One region of the Saccharopolyspora sp. SCSIO 74807 genome, then DNA from elsewhere that is predicted to be linked to it. Evidence: riboswitches for the same ligand, from Rfam matches in the RefSeq annotation. Region 1 holds a riboswitch; each other region holds the start of a gene.

Region 1 (6,721 bases):
TGCGTGCCGGTGCTGCTCGGTGATCCGGTCAGCGGCGTCGTCTCCGCGGTGCACGCCGGGCGGGTCGGTGCCCGGGTGGGCGTGCTGGTCGCCGCGCTCAAGACGATGCAGCAGGCCGGAGCGCACGTCGACCGCGTCGAGGCACTGCTCGGCCCCGCTGCCTGCGGCGAGTGCTACGAGGTGCCCGCCGCGATGCGCGACGACGTCGAGCAGCACCTGCCGGGCAGCGCCTGCCGCACCCGCAAGGGAACTCCCGGCCTGGACCTGCGCGCCGGGCTGTGGGAGCAGCTCGCGGGCGCGGGCATCGGCAAGATCGGGGTTGATCCGCGCTGCACGATGGAAACCCGGGAACTGTTCAGCCATCGCCGCGACGGACCCCGCACCGGTCGCTTCGCGGCCGTCGTGTGGGCCGAACCCGAGGAGGGGCCGTGACCGACGACGACTGTCGCCGCGCGGAGCTGGCGGAGTCGCTCAAAGAGGTCCACGAGCGCCTCGCCGCGGCGTGCCACGCCGCCGGTCGTGCGCCGGCTGAGGTCGAGCTGCTGGCGGTCACCAAGACGTTCCCGGCGCGCGACGTTGCGCTACTGTCCGACCTGGGATTGCGGGAGTTCGCGGAGAACCGCGAGCAGGAGGCGCGCGGCAAGGTCGCCGAGTTCGACGAGTTGCGCCCGCGCTCCGGCGCCCGCTGGCACATGGTCGGCCAGCTGCAGCGGAACAAGGCGCGTTCGGTGGTGCGCTGGGCGGACGTCGTGGAGTCGGTGGACAGTCCGCGCCTGGTCGAGGCGTTGGACCGGGCGACGGCGAACGCGCTCGCAGCGGGGGAGCGGACACGCCCGCTCGAAGTTCTCGTTCAGGTGAACTTGGACGAGGCGCGGGGCCGCGGCGGGTGCCCACCTGCGGAGGTCAGGTCACTCGCAGAGGTGATCACGACGACGAGTGAGCTGCGGTTGCGGGGAGTGATGGCGGTGGCTCCGCAGCACGTCCGGCCGGAAGTGGCGTTCGACACACTTTCCGAGATCGCCGCACGGCTGCGCCAGGATCACCCCGAGGCTGAAGAAATCTCGGCGGGCATGAGCGGAGATCTGGAGAGTGCCGTAGCGCACGGGTCCACGCGAGTGCGTGTCGGAACAGCGTTGCTAGGAGGCCGCGGGCTAATCTCGCCGTAGCCAGCGGCGGGGGGTCGACGGCCGGTCGTACCGCGCTCGGCTCGTAGGAGTCGCGGAGGAAGGTCATGCCATGAGCGCTCTGCACAAGCTGAAGGCATATTTCGGCATGGTCCCGGCCGACGAGATCGAGGAATTCGAGGACGAGACCTACGCCGACCGCCAGTACGACCGCCACCCGGTCGACGACGGCTACGACGCCCCGGCCGACCGGATCGGCGGGCGCCGCCGCGTCGGCGTGCGCGGCGGTTACCAGCCGGAACCCGCGAGCGAACCCTACGAGGACGTGCCGCGCGCGGACGATCACCGGGAGGTGAAGCCCCCGGTCCGCAGGCAGTGGCCCGCGGAGGCGCCGTCCCGCCCGGCGGGCGGCGAACGCGAGTCGGTCTCCCGGCTGCGCGCGGTCACCGACACCGGCAGCATGTTCAACTTGAGCAAGATCACAACGCTGCATCCGCGCAGTTACAGCGAGGCGCGCACGATCGGCGAGCAGTACAGGGACGGCAGTCCGGTGATCATGAACCTGACCGAGATGGACGAAGCGGACGCCAAGCGGCTGGTCGACTTCGCCGCAGGTCTGGCCTTCGCGCTGCGCGGATCGATCGAGAAGGTCACCAACCGGGTGTTCTTGCTCTCACCGCCGAACGTGGACGTCGCGGCCGAGGACAAGCGCAAGCTCGCCGAGGGCGCCTTTTTCAACTACGGGTGACCGGTGGCAGAGTTGAACCGTGGAACTGCTCCTGATCATCCTTTACTACGCGGTCTTCTTCTTCTGGCTGCTGCTCACGGCCCGTATCGTGATCGAACTCGTCCGGGTGTTCGCCCGCGACTGGCGCCCCGCTGGAGGGGTTGCAATCGCGTTGGAGAGCATCTACACAGTGACCGACCCGCCCGTCCGGCTGCTACGTCGGGTGATCCCGACGGTCCGGATCGGCGGAGTGGGGCTGGACCTATCCATTATGGTGCTGCTGCTGGTTGTGTACATACTGATGCAGCTGCTGTTGAGGTTGCTGCTGGGACATTGAGCGAAGTCCGGGTAACGGGGAACCCGGGTGACCCGCAGCCGAAGAGTGCGTGAGGTGATCTTGTGGGCCTGACCCCCGCCGACGTGCATAACGTCGCGTTCAGTAAACCGCCGATCGGGAAGCGCGGCTACAACGAGGACGAGGTGGACGCGTTCCTCGACCTCGTCGAAGCCGAGCTCGCCCGGTTGGTGGAGGAGAACAACGACCTGCGCAGCCAGGTTGAGCAGCTGGAGAACCAGCTGCAGACCGCGCAGGTCGACCTCGACGACGCCCGCAGCCAGGCGTCCGCGGTCCCCGCCGCTCCCGCCGCCCCCGCTCCGGCGGAAGAACCGCGTCGGCTCGCGCCGGTCCCGGCCCCGACCGCTGCCGAGCAGACCTCCCCGGGTGGAGATCACCACGTGCAGGCCGCGAAGGTGCTGGGCCTGGCGCAGGAGATGGCCGACCGGCTGACCGGTGAGGCGAAGGCCGAGGCCGACGGGATGCTCTCGGAGGCCCGCACCAAGTCCGAGCAACTGCTCTCGGACGCCCGGGCGAAGTCCGAAAGCATGGTCAACGAGGCCCGCACCCGGGCCGAGACGATGCTCAACGACGCGCGCACGCGCGCGGAGACCCTGGAGCGGCAGGCCCGCGAGAAGGCCGCCGGTCTGGAACGCGATGCCCAGCGCAAGCACGCCGAGGTGATGGGCAACATCACCCAGGAGAAGAACGCGCTGGAGAAGAAGATCGACACGCTGCGCACCTTCGAGCGCGAATACCGCACGAGGTTGCAGACCTACCTGGAATCGCAGCTGCGTGAACTGCAGGACCGCGGGTCGGCGGCTCCTGCCGAGAGCAACGGTCGCAGCTCGGCCCAGCAGAACACCTACAGCTTCGGCGCCCGCGCGGCAGAGGCGGGCTAGTCGGCGTTCCCGGACGCCGCCCGTGCACGGTGAGCGTGGCGAGGGCGTCACAGGCGGTCGTTCGGTGAGTGGGAGTCCGACGTGTTGTTGGTGGTTCTGGCGCTGGTCCTGGCCGCAGCCGGTGTCCTGGTGACCTCGGTGGTGATCGGCAGCCCCGCGTGGTCGTGGCTGTCGGTCGTGTTGTGCGCGGTGTGCGCGGTCCTGCTCGTGGTGGACCGGCTCCGACGGCGACGGGAGGCGAGCTCGTCGCCGTCGGGGCCCGGCCCCGCAGTGCCCGCGGATGATTCCAGCGAGGGAACGTCCGCGCAGTCCGCGACGGTCGAGGACGGTTCGGGGGACGAACCGGCCGAGGAGGACACCGACGCGGCGGACGCGCTGCTGGTGTCCGAATCGGACGAAGAAGTGGTCGTGGTCGACGAACGCCCGCGATACCACTTGGCCGCGTGCGGCTGGCTCGGCGACCGCGAGGTGCTGAGCCTGCCGGTGCGCGAAGCCCGCGAACTGGGCTTCACCTCCTGCGCCCGCTGCACGCCCGACGCCGTGCTGGCGGGGCAGGCGCGGACCGCGGGCTGACGTACCGCGGGCTGCCAGCTGGCTGCCGCGCACACCGATACCCGGTGGCGGCGGACCTAACAGCGTGTTCTAACCTCTTGATCGAAGGTCATGAGTGCCAGCGGTAAACCCCGGTTTGCTGGCCGGCAACCCTCCGACCGCGGTGGGGTGCCCCGGGTGAGGACCTGGCCGGTCGCGTGCGGCGATCCGGCAAGCGCGGGCCTGGCACGGACGCTGGCGGGTCCGGAGTGACCCGAGGAGATGTCGTGTCGTCAGCCGTCGAGCATCCGCAGCAGTCCGATGTGGACGTCGAAGTGCCCGGTGTGGTCGGTAGCGGGCTGCGGGTGCCGCTGATCACCGGTGGCACCGCCGAGTACGCCAACCTCGATCACGGGGCCAGCGCGCCGTGCCTGACCGCGGTCCGCGACGCCGTCGACGCGTTACTGCCCTGGTACGCCAGCGTGCACCGCGGCGCGGGATTCGCCTCCCAGGTCTGCACGCGGGTTTACGAAAGCGCCCGGGACGTTCTGCGCCGGTTCGTCGGCGCGCGCCGCGATGACTCCGTGATCTTCACGCGGAACACGACCGACGCGGTGAACCTGCTGGCGGCGGCCGTGCCGGACGGAACGTCCGTGGTGGTGTTCGACACCGAGCACCACGCGGCGCTGCTGCCCTGGGGAAGCGAGGTCCGGCGGCTCGGCATCCCGGCGAGCGCGGACGAAGCCGTGCGGGCGCTCGACGAAGCGCTCGCGGATTGCCCGGAAGGGCCGAAGCTCGCGGTGCTCACCGGTGCTTCCAACGTCACCGGTGAACTCTGGCCGGTCGCCGAACTCGCGCGGGTCGCGCGGCGGCGCGGTGCCCGCACGTTGCTGGACGCGGCGCAGCTCGCCCCGCACCGGCCGGTGCGGATCGCCGAGCTGGGCGTGGACCACGTGGTGCTGTCCGGGCACAAGCTCTACGCGCCGTTCGGGGCGGGTGCGCTGATCGGCCGTGCGGACTGGCTCGACGCGGCTCCGCCCTACCTCGCCGGCGGCGGCGCGACTCGCGCCGTGCCGGATGACGGCGTGATCGACTGGAACACCGGGCCGGAACGGCACGAAGCGGGTTCGCCGAACACGGTGGGCGTGCACGCGCTGGCCACCGCCTGCCGGGTGTGGTCGGAGCACGCCGAGTCGATCATCGCGCACGAGGACGCGCTGCTGATTCGGTTGCGCGCGGGCTTGCGCGACATCCCCGGGTTGCGCGAGCTGAGCCTGTTCGGGCCCGAGCACGCGCGGGTCGGAGTGGTCAGCCTGACCGTGGCGGATCGCGATGCTGGGCAGAATCGCGATGCCGGGCAGGCTCGCGACCCGGGACTGCTCGCGAGCGCGCTGTCCGCCGAGCACGGCATCGGCGTGCGGGACGGGCTGTTCTGCGCGCACCGCGCGGTGCGGCACCTGCTGGCGGGTTCCGGGGCGCAGCGCGCGCTGCGGGTCAGCATCGGGCTCGGCACGACGACCGAGCACGTGGACAGGTTCGTCGACGCGCTGCGCGGGCTGGTCGCGGACGGGCCGAGCTCGAGGTACGCGTTGGTAGAAGGCGGTTGGGTGCCCGAGCACGATCCGCGGGGTTTCCCGGCGGCGCTGAACTGACCCGGGTTCGAGCCGATGCGAGGGCGGTCTCCGGCTCGGGGAGAATGGGACGAGTGAACATCGAGCGATCCGAACCCGAGCAGCCCGAACCTGCCGCGCCGGGCGGCTCCGCCGCGGGGGATTCCAGCGGGGCTGGTGACTCCGGTAGCACGGGGGAGTCCCCGCGCCCGCGCAGGCTGCTGGTGCTGCTGTTCGGCGTCGCCGCGCTGCTGTTGGCGGCCGACGTGCTAACCAAGGTCGCCGCGGTCGCCGCACTGGAGGACCAGCCGCCCGCACGGCTGTTCGGCGGTGCGGTCTACCTGGTATTGGTGCGCAATCCCGGCGCTGCGTTCTCGCTGGCCACCGGTATGACGTGGCTGCTGGCGCTGCTGGCGATCGTGGTCGTCGGCGTGATCTTGTGGCTCGCGCCGAAGCTGCGCTCCACCGGCTGGGCCATCGGGCTCGGGCTCGTGCTCGGCGGGGCCTGCGGGAACCTCGTGGACCGGTTGTTCCGCGAACCCGGGTTCCTGCGCGGGCACGTCGTCGACTTCGTCTCGCTGTTCGCACCGGACGGCAGCGTGTGGCCGGTGTTCAACGTCGCGGACTCGGCGATCGTGTGCGGCGGCGTGCTCGTGGTGCTGATGTCCCTGCTCGGCCGGGACTACGACGGCACGGTGCACCGGAAGAAGGAGCGGTCGTGAGCGATCTGCGGATGCTGCCGGTCCCGGACGGGCTGGAAGGGATGCGGGTCGACGCGGGCCTGTCCAAACTGCTCGGCCTGTCCCGCAACACCGTCGCCGGGCTCGCCGAAGCAGGCGACGTGCTGCTGGACGGCGCCCAGGTCGGCAAGTCCGACCGGCTGCCCGCCGGGTCGCTGCTGGAGGTCACCCTGCCGGCCGCCCGGCCCGAACCGGAGGTCGTGGCGGTGCCGGTGGAGGGCTTGCAGATCCTGCACCAGGACGCGGACATCGTCGTGGTGGACAAGCCGATCGGAGTGGCCGTGCACCCCAGCCCCGGCTGGGAAGGCCCGACCGTGGTGGGCGGGCTCGCCGCGGCCGGCGTCCCGATCGCGACATCGGGGGCCGCCGAACGGCAGGGCGTGGTGCACCGGCTCGACGCGGGAACCACCGGCGTGATGGTCGTGGCCAAGAGCGAGCACGCCTACACGGCGCTGAAGCGGGCGTTCAAGGAACGCACGGTGGAAAAGCGCTACCACGCGCTGGTGCAGGGCCATCCCGATCCGAGCCGCGGCACCATCGACGCGCCGATCGACCGGCATCCGCGGCACGACTACAAGTTCGCGGTGGTCACCGGCGGCAAACCGAGCGTCACCCACTACGAGACGGTGGAGGCGTTCCGCGCGGCGTCGCTGGTGGACGTGAAGCTGGAAACCGGGCGCACGCACCAGATCCGGGTGCACTTCGCGGCCTTGCGGCATCCTTGCGCTGGCGACCTGACCTACGGTGCCGATC
Region 2 (6,721 bases), 2.4 Mb from region 1:
TTGATCCCAAAAGTGCCCCCGAGCGTGTGAGCGAACACCCATCGCGATCACCCAACGCATCCGCGGGGCCGCAGAACGCCGGCGGCGGGAGATGTGTCCGCTCTCCCGCCGCTTGGCCTGGAGGCCGTCGCCGAGCGCCCGCGCGCACCGGCTCCGACGGCCCTTTCGATCTCCTCACCAGCAGCGACGTCCGTCCTTATTGGACCTACGGGCGGGGTGCGGGAACTCCTTGCGGGGATGGGAAAATCCTCCGGGCCGAACAACTAGATGATCACCCAGGGTGCTGGGTTGCCCGGCAAAACGGCGTAACCCAAGTCACAGTGCTCGATCGGGCTCTTGGCGCACTGGTCGCATCACGCTAGAGTCTCGGCCTCGTAACCGATGACAACGAAGTCATGGGGAACACCCGCTAGTCGCCGCCGGGTTTCGTCGGGGAAGTCGGTGCCGAGCGGGCGGACCGGGACAGGACCGGTTCCGCACGTGGCAACGGCTATGACGGCGCTTGGCTACGGGAGTCGGATACGGAGACGAAGCACGAAGTCGCGCAGCGGCGGATGAAGGAGTTCACCAAGCATGGCCGGCGAACTCCACGGGATCATCGACGCTGCGGAGAGCTTCCGCTTTCGAGAGGTAGCGACCCTGTGAACGGACGCGGCATTCCCGGTGCCCATGCCAGCAATTCCCGCGGCAATACCGGCCGGGACCACGGCTACTGGGCCGATTCGCTTGAACCGGTTACGGACTGGTTCACCCCGGTGAGCAAGGAGCAGCCCACCGCGGTCGGCGTGCTGGACCGGCCGGTCGAACTCGATCGCGAGAGCGATCTGGAGATCACCGCCGACCACGGCTTCGCCCCCATCAGCGGCGGGAACTACCCCGCCGCCGACCACCCCAGCTTCCCGCCGGGAACACTGGACATCACCCCGGACGACGTCTTCGAGGCGCTCGGGCCGCAGGCCGACGAGATGCTCGCCACCGCCGACATCGACGTGGACGAGCTGATCCGGCTGGTCAACGCCGAAACCGTCGTGCTGCCGCCGCTGGTGCTGCCGGACGACGTGCCGGAGACCGACGCCGAGGGCAACCCGGCACCGGAGTTCGTCGAAGCCGTCACCGACTGGAAGCAGCGCTTCCTCAAGGGCGCGGTCGCCGCGGTGATCGTCACCCTGGCCGGCTCCGGCGGTGCCGCCGCGGCCATGGACAAGTCCGTGACCGTCGAGGTGGACGGCCAGGAGCGCCAGGTCAACACCTACGACTCCACCGTGGGTGAAGTCCTGCAGGAAGAGGGCATCAACGTCGGCCCGCACGACGCGCTGAGCCCGTCCCCGCAGGCCCAGGTCGGGCACAACGACACGATCACGCTGGACCGCGGCCGGCTGGTGAAGATGACCGTGGACGGCCAGCCCCGCGAGGAGTGGGTGCGGTCGGTGACCGTCGACCAGGCGCTGCGCCAGCTCGGCGTGCCCGCCGACGGCGCGTTCGTCTCGGCCGACCGGAACATGGAAGTGCCCGAGCAGGGCATGGACCTCACGGTCAACACCGCCAAGGACATCACCGTCACCGACGGCGGCGAGGCGCCGCGGCAGCTGACCACCACCGCGGTCACCGTCGACGACCTGGTCAAGGAGCAGAAGCTCCAGCTCGGGCCGGAGGACCACATCACCCCCGGCGGCGACCAGAAGATCACCGACGGCGCGCAGGTGCAGATCAACCGCACCGGCAGCAAGGTGGTCAACCTGACGCAGCCGGTGCAGCCGCCCGTGCAGGAGATCGTCGACGACTCGATGTTCCAGGGCGAGGAGAAGGTCGAGAAGCAGGGCACGCCCGGCGAGAAGATCGTCTTCACCCGCATCACCACCAAGAACGGTGAGGAGACCGGGCGCGAGGCGGTCGGCGAGAAGATCACGAAGGAAGCCACGCCGACGGTCAAGCGCGTCGGTGGCAAGGAACCGCCGAACAGCGCCATCTGGGACAAGCTGGTGCAGTGCGAGGCCGGCGGGAACTGGGCCATCAACAGCGGCAACGGCTACTACGGCGGCCTGCAGTTCGACAAGCAGACCTGGAGCGCCTTCGGCGGCGACCAGTTCGCGGCCTATCCGCACCAGGCCAGCCGGGAGCAGCAGATCCAGGTCGCGACCAAGGTTCGCGACTCGCGCGGCGGCGGCTACGGCGCTTGGCCGGGCTGCTCCTCCAAGCTCGGTCTGAGCTGACCCGCACGATCACCAAGTGAGCGGACCGTTCGCCCGGCATGCCCGGCCGAGCGGTCCGCTCACTTCGTTCTCCCGGCACTAACCACTCCCGATCGGAAGAACGGTCCGTTCGCTCGGAGTCGGCGGGTAGTGCGGCGGGCCGCGCGCAGGGCCGGGTGCGGGCGCGGGTAGGTTCTGGTGCGTGGAAAGTGACGCGGACAGGGCGCGGTTGCTGGGGCCCGCCGATGTTCGCCGGCTGGCGGAGGACCTGGGGATCCGCCCCACCAAGAAGCTCGGCCAGAACTTCGTGCACGACCCGAACACCGTGCGCCGCATCGTCGGCGCCGCCGGGCTCACGGCCGACGACGTGGTCCTGGAGATCGGCCCCGGATTGGGCTCGCTCACGCTGGCGCTGCTGTCGGCGGCGCGCGGGGTCGTCGCGGTGGAGGTCGATCCCGCGCTCGCGGAGCGGCTGCCGCGCACGGCGGCCGAGTTCGCCCCGGGCCTCGCGGACCGCCTCCGAGTGCTCAGCGCCGACGCGTTGCGGGTGCACGCCGACGACTTCGCAGCAGACCCGCCGACCGCGCTGGTGGCGAACCTGCCGTACAACGTCGCCGTGCCGGTGGTGCTGCACCTGCTGGCGGAGCTGCCGTCGCTGCGCAAGGGCCTGGTGATGGTGCAGTCCGAGGTCGCCGACCGGCTCGCGGCGAAACCCGGCGGCCGCACTTACGGGCTCCCGAGCGCGAAAGCGGCGTGGTTCGCCGAGGTGCGCCGCGCGGGCCCGGTGCCGCGGACCGTGTTCTGGCCGGTGCCGAACGTGGATTCGGGCCTGGTTTCGTTCTCCCGCACCGATCCGCCGTCGAGCGCGGACCGCGCCGAGGTGTTCCGCGTGCTGGACGCCGCGTTCGCGCAGCGGCGCAAGACGTTGCGGGCGGCGCTGTCCGGATGGGCCGGTTCGGCGGCGCGTGCCGAGGAGTTGTTGCGCGCGGCCGGGGTCGATCCGACGGCTCGCGGCGAGCAGCTCACGGTCGAAGATTTCGCCCGGGTGGCCGCAGCGGGCGCCGAATCCGTGCGCTGAGTTCCCGGCGACGCGGCAGGGCGCTTCCGCCGATCACTCCAGGCGAGTGGCGAGCGCGCAGTCTGACTACCCAGTGTGTCCGGGCTGGATCTGTTGATCAAGGTCAGCGACTCGGCCAGGTGGTGTGATCTGCCGAACGATTCCACATAGTGACCAGTGTCGCCTTGCGTTCGCGGACACGACTGGGTTCTACTATCCGGGAAATCCATCCCGAGCGGCCGAGAGACCTGGCTCGACGACGCCGCAGCAACCACCCCGTGGGCAGGTGCTAACGCCAGGGCCGATGGAGTCGACGTGTTTGAAACTCCGCTGACCGGCGCCCGGCCCGGGTTCGCCCAGTCCGCGTTCGCTCAGTCCGGGTCCGCCCAGCTCGGGAGCGCCCAGCTCGAGATCGCCCAGCTCAAGATCGCGCTGCCCGGCAGCACGGGCGCGCAGCACGACAAGCTCCGGCGAACCGCCCGCGGCGGCCGCGCCCGCGCGCGCTCCGCGCCGCACGGGCTCGCGCTCACCCAGCGCCGCATCATCGATCAAGGACGGCGCACGACCACGGCCTGTCGCGGCTAGCTGCCCGAGCCACCGAATCCGGTCCGCCGGGCCGGTTCGGGCCAGCGAACCAGCGTTTCCTTCCGGCCGGTCGATGCGCAGCAGCCTGCGCTCCCGGAGTGAGCTGATGTGGAGCCGAACATGATCACTGTCGAGAACCTGAGCAAATCCTTCCGCGGCGAATCCCGCGCAGGCGCCGTCGCGCTCGACGACGTGTCCCTGGAGGTCCCCGCCGGGTCGGTGTGCGGCGTGGTCGGTCCCAGCGATGCGGGCAAGTCCGCCCTCGCCCGCTGCGTCGGGTTGCTGGACAAGCCGGACCGCGGTGCCGTGAAGATCGACGGGACGAACCTCTCCGCGCTGGACGGCGCCGCGCTGCGCGCCGCCCGCAGACACATCGGCGTGGTCCCGGACGGCGACTCGCTGCTGCGCCAGCGCACCGCCGCGGGCAACGTGGCGCTGCCGCTGGAAGCCGCCGAGATGCCCGGGCCGCAACGCCGCGCCCGCGTCGCCGAACTGCTCGACCTGGTCGGCATGACCGACAAGGCGCCGCTGCACCCGGAACAGCTGACCGACGGCCAGCGGCGGCGGGTCGCGGTCGCCCGCGCGCTCGCGGCCAAGCCCTCGGTCCTGGTGGCCGACGAGCCGACCGCCGGGTTGGACTCGTCGACCGCGGAGGCGGTGCTGACGGTGCTCGACCGCGCGCGCTCCGAGCTGGGTGCCACGGTGCTGTTGACCACTGGGGACACCGCCGTGGTGCGGCGCATCGCCGACGAGGCGGTGGTCCTCGACGGCGGCCGGGTCGTCGAGCAGGGCAAGGTGCTCGACCTGGTCTCCGAGCCGGGCAGCCGCCTCGGCACCAGCTTGCTGCCGGAGGCCGGATCCGGCCGCAGGCACGACGTGGTCGCCGAGGTGGTGCTGGTCGGTTTCGCCGCCGTCGGCGCGCTGCTGCCGGAAGCGGCCGGGCGGTTCGGCGTGGACCTGGCCGTGCTGGGCGGCGGCATGACGCGGCTCGGGGACACGCCGGTGGCGAAGTTCCGCATCGGGCTCACCGGTGAGCGCTCCGAGGCCGCGCTGAAGTGGATGGTCGACCGGGACGCGCAGGTGCGCCGCACTCCGGTCAGCGTCGAAGGCGTGGCCGCCTGATCCCCGAACTGGGATCGCGGAAATAGCAGACGGCGTCCCTTGCGGTGCCGCTGCACTCGGAATCCTCCGAAGCGCGCAGCAGCGGCACAAGAACCGACCGGCCGCCGGCCGAGCCCGTGCACCGGGCTCGACCGGCGGCCGCGTGCTGCGAAGTCGGTGCTGGGGCGGCACCCGGATCGCGCGGACACGTACGCTCTAGGAGTGCTCTCCGTGGTACCCACCCCCATCACCGTGCGTGTTCCGGCCAAGGTGAACCTGCACCTGGCGGTCGGCGACGCTCGCCCGGACGGTTACCACGAGCTGGTCACCGTCTTCCAGGCCTTGTCGCTGACCGACGAGGTCACCGTGCACAGCGCCGACGAGCCGGGCATCGACGTCCGCGGCGACGGCGCCGACTCGGTGCCGACCGGGCAGAGCAACCTGGCGTGGACGGCGGTGCGGCTGCTGGCCGAGCACTCCGGCCGCGACCCGGAAGAGCCGGGCGTGCAGGTCTCGATCCGCAAGGGCATCCCGGTGGCCGGCGGAATGGCGGGCGGCAGCGCCGACGCCGCGGCCGCGCTGCTGGCGCTGAACACGCTGTGGCGCCTGGAGATCGGGCGCGACGAGCTCAGCGACATCGCCGCCAAGATCGGCAGCGATGTGCCGTTCGCGTTGCAGGGCGGCACCGCGCTGGGCACCGGCCGCGGCGAGCGGCTCGTGCCGGTTCTCGCCAGGCACACCTTCCACTGGGTGATCGCGCTGGACCGCCGCGGCCTGGAAACCCCCGGTGTGTACGGCGAGCTGGACCGGTTGCGCGCCGACACCGGGCCGAACCGGGTCGGCGAGGTCGAGCCGCTGCTGGAGGCGCTGGCCTCCGGCGATCCGAACCAGCTGGCCCTGCTGCTGGGCAACGACCTGCAGTCCGCGGCGGTCTCGCTGCGCCCGAACCTGCGCCGCACGCTGCGCGCCGGCGTGGAGGCGGGCGCGCTGGCCGGGATCGTGTCCGGCTCCGGACCGACCTGCGCGTTCCTGTGCACCGACAACGACTCCGCGGTCCGGGTCGCCGCGGAACTGTCCGGCGCGGGCGTGTGCCGCACCGTCCGGGTCGCGCAGGGGCCGGTGCCGGGAGCCCGGATCATCGGCGACGACCGGGCCGACCGGCCCACGCCGCCGCAGGTGCACGCCTGATCACCCCTCGTTTTCCTGGAGTACCGCAACCCCGATGGCCAATCTGATCAACCTCGAATCGGTGCGCAAGAGCTACGGAGAGCGCCCGCTGCTGGACGGCGTCTCGATCGGCATCGGCGCCGGGGAGCGGATCGGCGTCGTCGGCCTCAACGGCGGCGGCAAGACGACGCTGCTGGAAGTGGTCTCCGGCAGCGAGGAACCGGACTCCGGCCGGGTCAGCCACCAGCGCGACCTGCGGCTGGCGGTGGTCACCCAGCGCACCGAACTGCCGCCGGGCTCGACGGTGCGCCACGCGGTGCTGGATCCGCACGGCTTCACCGCCGAGCACGAGTGGGCCGCCGACGCCCGGGTGCGTTCGGTGCTGACCGGGCTCGGCATGACCCGGCTCGGGCTGGACACCCCGGTCGCCGACTTCTCCGGTGGTGAGCGCCGCCGCGTCGCGCTGGCGGCCGCGCTGGTGCGCGACCTGGACGTGCTGGTGCTCGACGAGCCCACCAACCACCTCGACGTGGAGGGCGTGCGCTGGCTGGCCGACCACCTGATGGAACGCCGCTGCGCACTGGTGATCGTCACGCACGACCGCTGGTTCCTGGACACCGTG
Region 3 (6,721 bases), 3.0 Mb from region 1:
AGATCGCGGTGACGTGGAACTGCGAATACCGCAGCCCACCATCGGCCAACCGTTCCGCGGCGGGCATCCGGCAAGGACCGCCGAACGAACTGGACGCGCCGAAGCCCATGTCGTCGAGCAGCACCAGCACCACATTCGGTGCCCCCGCCGGAGCGTTCAGCGGCTGCACCGGGTTGAACGCCGGCTCCTGGTCGCGGGCATCGAGCGAAGTGGCGGAAGGTCTCGGCGCATCCGCTATCGGCAGGTGTTCCCGCGACGGTTCGGATGCGCTCATGCTCTACCTCCGGTCTGTTTCTCGACATGCCCCGACGAAGACGAAAACCCAAGCGGGGCAAGGATTTTCGCGCTCGACGCCGCGGCGAATGCTAGTCGCCGCAGCGCGCCGGGCAAGCGCTTCCACGCTCCGGGCGCGGCCGGACGGGAGGTCCGGCGCACAACCCGGCGGCGTCCGCGCTGGCGAGGCGGCGGCACCCGGACGGCCAGACCACTTCGCCATGCGCGCCATAGGCGACGGCTATGGAGTCACTTCTTCGACTTGGTCTTGTCGTCCTTGCCCGCGGACTCGTCAGTGGACAGCGCGGCGACGAACGCCTCCTGCGGGACTTCGACCCGGCCGATGGTCTTCATCCGCTTCTTGCCTTCCTTCTGCTTCTCCAGCAGCTTGCGCTTGCGGCTGATGTCGCCGCCGTAGCACTTGGCCAGCACGTCCTTGCGGATCGCGCGGATCGTCTCGCGGGCGATGATCCGCGAGCCGACCGCAGCCTGGATCGGCACCTCGAACTGCTGGCGCGGGATGAGCTCGCGCAGCTTCGTCGCCATCTTCGTGCCGTAGGAGTAGGCGAAGTCCTTGTGCACGATCGCGCTGAACGCGTCCACGGCCTCGCCCTGCAGCAGGATGTCCACCTTGACCAGGTCCGAGCTCTGCATCCCCGCCTCCTCGTAGTCCATCGAGGCGTAGCCGCGGGTGCGGGATTTGAGGTGGTCGAAGAAGTCGAAGACGATCTCGGCCAGCGGCAGCGTGTAGCGCAGCTCGACCCGGCTCTCGGACAGGTAGTCCATGCCGTCCATCCGGCCGCGCCTGCTCTGGCACAGGTCCATCACCGTGCCCACGAACTCGGACGGGGTGATCACGGTGCACTTGGCGATCGGCTCCTGCACCTGCCCGATCTTGGCCTCGGGCCAGTCGGAGGGGTTGGTGACCTCCTGCTGGGTGCCGTCCTCGAGCTGCACCTCGTAGACGACGTTCGGCGCGGTCGAGATCAGGTTCAGGCCGAACTCGCGCTCCAGCCGCAGCCGGGTGATCTCCAGGTGCAGCAGCCCGAGGAAACCGCAGCGGAAACCGAATCCGAGCGCACCGGAGGTTTCCGGCTCGTAGGTGAGCGCTGCGTCGTTGAGCTGGAGCTTGTCCAGCGCGTCCCGCAGCAGCGGGTAGTCCGAACCGTCGATCGGGTACAGGCCGGAGTACACCATCGGCAGCGGCTCCCGGTATCCGCTGAGCGGCTCCGGCGCGCCCTTGCGCTCGGTGGTGATCGTGTCGCCGACCTTGGACTGCCGGACGTCCTTCACCCCGGTGATCAGGTAGCCGACCTCGCCGACGCCCAGCCCTTCGGACGGCTTCGGCTCGGGCGAGATGACGCCGACCTCCAGCAGCTCGTGCGTGGCGCCGGTGGACATCATCCGGATCCGCTGCCGCGGGGTGATCTTGCCGTCGACCACCCGGATGTAGGTGACCACGCCGCGGTAGGTGTCGTAGATCGAGTCGAAGATCATCGCGCGCGGCGGCGAATCGTGCACGCCCACCGGGCCGGGAACCTGGCGCACCACCTCGTCGAGCACCGCACCGACGCCGTCCCCGGTCTTGGCCGAAACCCGCAGTACGTCGTCGGCTTCGCAGCCGATGATGTGCGCGAGCTCGGCGGCGTACTTGTCCGGTTCGGCCGCGGGCAGGTCGATCTTGTTCAGCACCGGGATGATCTGCAGGTCGTGCTCCATCGCCAGGTAGAGGTTCGCCAGCGTCTGCGCCTCGATGCCCTGCGCGGCGTCGACCAGCAGGATCGCGCCCTCGCAAGCCGCCAGCGAACGGCTCACCTCGTAGGTGAAGTCGACGTGCCCAGGTGTGTCGATCATGTGCAGCACGTGGTCAAGGCCGTCGACGTTCCACGGCATCCGCACGTTCTGCGCCTTGATCGTGATGCCGCGCTCGCGCTCGATCTCCATCCGGTCGAGGTACTGCGCCCGGTACGCGCGCTCGCCGAGCACCCCGGTCAGCTGCAGCATCCGGTCCGCCAGCGTCGACTTGCCGTGGTCGATGTGCGCGATGATGCAGAAATTCCGGATGCGCTCCGGGTCCGTGAAGGTGGTATCGGCGAAGCTGCTCACTCGGTGTTCCTCGGGATCTCGGGGGCGCGCGGTTTCACCGCACATCGTCCCACGCCACGACCGGTGGCCGATGCCCAACTCCGCGGAGGATGCCCGGGGGTTCAGGTGTCCCGCTGGTCGGCGCGGATCGGGTGGTCCTCGGGAACTTCGATCAGCGCGATCCGCATCCCGTCGGGGTCGGTGATCCACGCTTCCACCAAGCCCCAGGGCTGCCGGGCGGGTTCGGACACCACCGGCACCTCGAAGCGCGTGAGCCGCTCGTACTCGGCGCGCACGTCCCGCACCTGCAACCACAGGACTTGGTCCGGGCTCGGACCGCGCTCGCCCTGGCCGGACAGTTCCATGAAACCTTGGCCGAGGAAGAAGACGGTGCCACCGGGGAACTCCCGGGAGATCGCCAACCCGAGCACGTCCCGGTAGAAGCGCAGCGAACGCTCCGGGTCCAGCGGGCGCAGGATCATGCGGCTGTTCAGGATCTCCATGCGCACCGTTGTACCCCGTAGCGGCCGTCCGGGCCCTGAACGACATCGAGCCCCGCACCGGACGGTGCGGGGCTCGATGCGTTGATCAGCGGTCTCAGACGGCGCGCACGCCGCTGGCCTGCGGACCCTTCTGACCCTGGGTGATCTCGAAGGTCACGGTCTGGTTCTCCTCGAGGGTCCGGAAACCGGTGCCGTCGATCGCGGAGTAGTGCACGAACACGTCCGGGCCGCCACCGTCGGGGGAGATGAAGCCGTAGCCCTTCTCCGAGTTGAACCACTTCACGGTGCCCTGTGCCATCTCTGTCTCCTCACAGCGGATGAGTACCGGCGCCGCACTCTGCGACCACCGGGGCCTAGTCCAGACGGCGAACTCTCCAGCTTGCGCAGGGACTAGAGTCGCGCCCGCAACTTTCGCGAGCGTGTCGAACACGAACACAAAAATCGGCCGACTCATACAACCACACCGCCGCCCCGATCATTCCCGCGACCCGCCGGTGGTGTGGGTCTCATTTCACCGGCCGCCAGCAGGGCCGACCGCCCCGGGGAGCCACGGGCGGACTCGATGCGCCGAAGACCTAGCCGCAGCCGGGCGTGCGACACGGCGTTGCTAGCATGGACAGCCGTGCCGTGCGGCGTTCCGCCAGGGAGGAAGGCTGCGTTCGTCGGGTGCTCGAGCACCGGAGGAAGCAGCGCCGTACAAGTGCGGCACGACGAGTCCGAGCGAGGAAAGAGGCGCCAGCAGTGGCCAACATCAAGTCCGCGATGAAGCGGATCAGGACCAACGAGCAGAACCGGCTGCGGAACAAGTCGGTCAAGTCCGAGGTCAAGACCGCCATCCGCAAGTTCCGCGAGGCCGCTGCCGCCGGCGACAAGGACAAGGCCGTCGAGTTGCAGCGCGTCGCCGCGCGCACCCTGGACAAGGCCGCCAGCAAGGGGGTCATCCACGCCAACCAGGCGGCCAACAAGAAGTCCGCGATGGCCAAGCGCGCCAACGTGCTCTGAGCGGCCCAGCTCGCGCAGGCCGATCCGAGAACGGGGTCCGTTCCCAACGGGAGCGGACCCCGTTTTTCGTGTCTCAAGCCCGGGTGGAATGCAGGTCGACGAGCCTGCGCACTGCGCGCTCCAACGCGTAGTCGGCGTCCGCAGCCATCCCCTTGACCTCGCCGTTGAGCGCGGCGACGACTTGCAACGCATCGGCCACCGTCGTACTGCTCCAGCCCCGCGACTGCGCCTGCGCTTTCTTCACCTTCCATGCGGGCATACCGAGCTCACCGGCCAGCCGGAACGGATCCCCGCGACCGTAAGCGGCGACGCGTCCGATGGTGCGCACCGAATCGGCCAGCGCGTCCGCGATCAGCACGTGCGCCACACCGAGTTGCAGCGCCCAGCGCAGCGCCTCCAACGCACCCGCACGGTCGCCGGTGACCGACTTCTCCGCCACGACGAACCCGGTGACCTCGGCGCGGCCGCGGTGGTAGCGGCGCACGGCGTTCTCGTCGACCTTGCCGCCGGTGTCGGCCACCAACTGGGAAGCCGAGGACGACAGCTCGCGGAGGTCGAAGCCGACGGTCTCGATCAGCGCGCTGACTCCGGCGGCGTCGATGCGGCCGCCGGCGCGGCGCACCTCGTCCTTCACGAACGCCTCCCGCTGCGCGGGTTTGGTGATCTTCTGGCATTCGGTCACCCGGGCGTCGAGCTTGCGCAGCGCGCCGGGCAGTTCCTTGGCGTTCTTGCCGCGCCCGCCCCCGTTGTGCACGACGACGAGCACGACCCCTTCGGCGGGTTGCCGAGCGTGCGAAAGAACCGCTTCGGCGATCTCCTTGCCGGCGTCCTGCGCCGCCTCCAAGGCCACTACCCGGCTCTCCGCGAAAAGCGATGGGCTGAGCAGTTCATCCAGTTCTGGGGGGGTGAGTTCACTCACCTTGATCCGGCGCAGCTCGGTTTCCGGGTCGGCCGCCCGCGCCGCGCCCACCGTCTCGTGCAAAGCCCGCTCCACCAGCAGTTCTTCGTCACCGAGGATCAAGTGCAGCGGGTCGCGGACCACCGACGGAGAACTCATAGGGGCATCGTCGCATGACCGTCCGGCACTGCCGGGCGTTCCCGCTGCGCGGGCGCCCCTGGCCATGGTGCGGCGCCGTCCCGTAACGTTGCCGGTACAACCGAATAGCTCATCCAGAGGGGCAGAGGGAACGGCCCGTAGAAGCCCCGGCAACCATCTCGACCATTCGCGGCTCGCGCGAGGCAGTCGAAGAATTCGGTGCCAATTCCGACCCGCCCGCGGGATAGATGAGGAAAGGACCTCGCGATGACCGCTGCCGCCCAACACACGAACTCCACCGCCAAGACGGCCTACGACCTCGGTCCGGCCGTCGAATTGGTGTCCAAGGAAGAGGGACATCGCCAGCCGCTGGCCCCGGAATTCGTGTCGCTGGAGGACTTCTCGCCGCTGGAGGTCGCCTACGACTTCGGCCGCGTGCGCCGCGAGGACATCGAGGCAGGCCCCCGCTCCATCTGGCGCTACAAGCACCTGCTGCCGGTGCCGAGCAACGTCGAGGAGCACCCGAACACCGAACCCGGCTGTACCAGGCTGGTGCGTGCCGACAACCTCGCCAAGGCGCTCGGCGTCAAGCGGATCTGGGTCAAGGACGACACCGGCAACCCCACCCATTCTTTCAAGGACCGCGTGGTCGCGGTCGCGTTGGCCGCCGCCCGCGAGTTCGGCTTCCGGGTGCTGGCCTGCCCCTCCACCGGCAACCTCGCGAACGCGGTCGCCTCCGCGGCGGCCCGCGCGGGCTGGGACTCGGTGGTGTTGGTCCCGTCCACGCTGGAGCGCGCGAAGATCCTGATGAGCGCGGTCTACGACGGCTCGCTGCTCGCGGTCGACGGGAACTACGACGATGTGAACCGGCTGGCCACCGAGCTGGCCGGGGAGCACGAGGACTGGGCGTTCGTCAACGTCAACGTCCGCCCGTACTACTCCGAGGGTTCCAAGACGCTGGGCTTCGAGGTCGCCGAGCAGCTCGGCTGGCGGCTGCCGGAGCAGATCGTGGTGCCCATCGCCTCCGGCTCGCAGCTGACCAAGGTGGACAAGGGCTTCCGCGAGCTGCAGCACACCGGCCTTGTCGAGGAGAGCCCGTACAAGATCTTCGGCGCGCAGGCCGCCGGGTGCTCCCCGGTTTCCACCGCGTTCAAGAGCCAGCAGGACGTGGTGCAGCCGGTGCGCCCGGACACCATCGCCCGCTCGCTGGCGATCGGCGCCCCGGCCGACGGGCCGTACGTGCTCGACACGGTGCGCCGCACCGGCGGAGCCATCGAGGACGTCACCGACCAGGAGGTCGTCGACGGCATCCGGCTGCTGGCCCGGACCGAGGGCATCTTCGCCGAGACCGCGGGCGGGGTCACCGTCGCGACCGCGAAGAAGCTCATCGAGGCGGGCAAGATCGATCCGGACGAGGAGACGGTGCTGCTGATCACCGGCGACGGCCTCAAGACGCTCGACGCCGTGCAGGACCAGGTCGGCCCGAAGGCGACCGTCGCCCCGAACACCGACTCGGTGAACCAGGCGCTGGGTCTGTGACCGTCCGCCGCGGGCCGCGCGCGTGCGCGGCTCGCGGAGCGCAAGCCGCGGTGGTCCAGATGCTCGGCTCAGTTCTCCGGGCGGACCGGATCGCCGCGCTCGACCGCTCGCCTGCCCTGCTCGTCCTGCACGATCGCGACGTCGCCGGACTGGTCGGTGCGCAACACTCGGGTGCCCATTCGGGTCAGTTCGCCGAGCACCAGCGGGCTCGGATGTCCGTAGCTGTTGCCCGCGCCGACGCTGACCACAGCCAGCCGCGGTCTTACGGCCGCGAGGAAACGAG

What was found. Region 1 has a riboswitch for S-adenosylmethionine ahead of V1457_RS00420 (aminotransferase class V-fold PLP-dependent enzyme). Riboswitches for the same ligand answer to the same signal wherever they lie in the genome.
Region 2: it holds a riboswitch for S-adenosylmethionine, as region 1 does, so the genes downstream of both, V1457_RS11395 (hypothetical protein) here and V1457_RS00420 (aminotransferase class V-fold PLP-dependent enzyme) in region 1, are expected to answer to the same signal.
Region 3: it holds a riboswitch for S-adenosylmethionine, as region 1 does, so the genes downstream of both, thrC (threonine synthase) here and V1457_RS00420 (aminotransferase class V-fold PLP-dependent enzyme) in region 1, are expected to answer to the same signal.

Annotation. Positions count from the first base shown of each region.
Region 1 is NZ_CP146100.1:93,321-100,041, reverse strand. Features, by position in the region: gene pgeF (peptidoglycan editing factor PgeF) at 1-432, shown strand, start outside; gene V1457_RS00445 (YggS family pyridoxal phosphate-dependent enzyme) at 429-1,166, shown strand; gene V1457_RS00440 (cell division protein SepF) at 1,237-1,872, shown strand; gene V1457_RS00435 (YggT family protein) at 1,892-2,188, shown strand; gene V1457_RS00430 (DivIVA domain-containing protein) at 2,251-3,087, shown strand; gene V1457_RS00425 (hypothetical protein) at 3,169-3,660, shown strand; SAM riboswitch class IV at 3,747-3,862, shown strand; gene V1457_RS00420 (aminotransferase class V-fold PLP-dependent enzyme) at 3,906-5,270, shown strand; gene lspA (signal peptidase II) at 5,324-5,950, shown strand; gene V1457_RS00410 (RluA family pseudouridine synthase) at 5,962-6,721, shown strand, end outside.
Region 2 is NZ_CP146100.1:2,475,941-2,482,661, forward strand. Features, by position in the region: gene V1457_RS11385 (resuscitation-promoting factor) at 642-2,210, shown strand; gene rsmA (16S rRNA (adenine(1518)-N(6)/adenine(1519)-N(6))-dimethyltransferase RsmA) at 2,392-3,267, shown strand; SAM riboswitch class I at 3,470-3,557, shown strand; gene V1457_RS11395 (hypothetical protein) at 3,562-3,831, shown strand; gene V1457_RS11400 (ATP-binding cassette domain-containing protein) at 3,952-4,953, shown strand; gene V1457_RS11405 (4-(cytidine 5'-diphospho)-2-C-methyl-D-erythritol kinase) at 5,164-6,120, shown strand; gene V1457_RS11410 (ABC-F family ATP-binding cassette domain-containing protein) at 6,155-6,721, shown strand, end outside.
Region 3 is NZ_CP146100.1:3,078,843-3,085,563, reverse strand. Features, by position in the region: gene V1457_RS14235 (arylsulfatase) at 1-274, opposite strand, end outside; gene lepA (translation elongation factor 4) at 523-2,379, opposite strand; gene V1457_RS14225 (VOC family protein) at 2,481-2,861, opposite strand; gene V1457_RS14220 (cold-shock protein) at 2,956-3,159, opposite strand; gene rpsT (30S ribosomal protein S20) at 3,603-3,863, shown strand; gene holA (DNA polymerase III subunit delta) at 3,937-4,920, opposite strand; SAM riboswitch class I at 5,027-5,154, shown strand; gene thrC (threonine synthase) at 5,167-6,438, shown strand; gene V1457_RS14200 (DNA internalization-related competence protein ComEC/Rec2) at 6,507-6,721, opposite strand, start outside.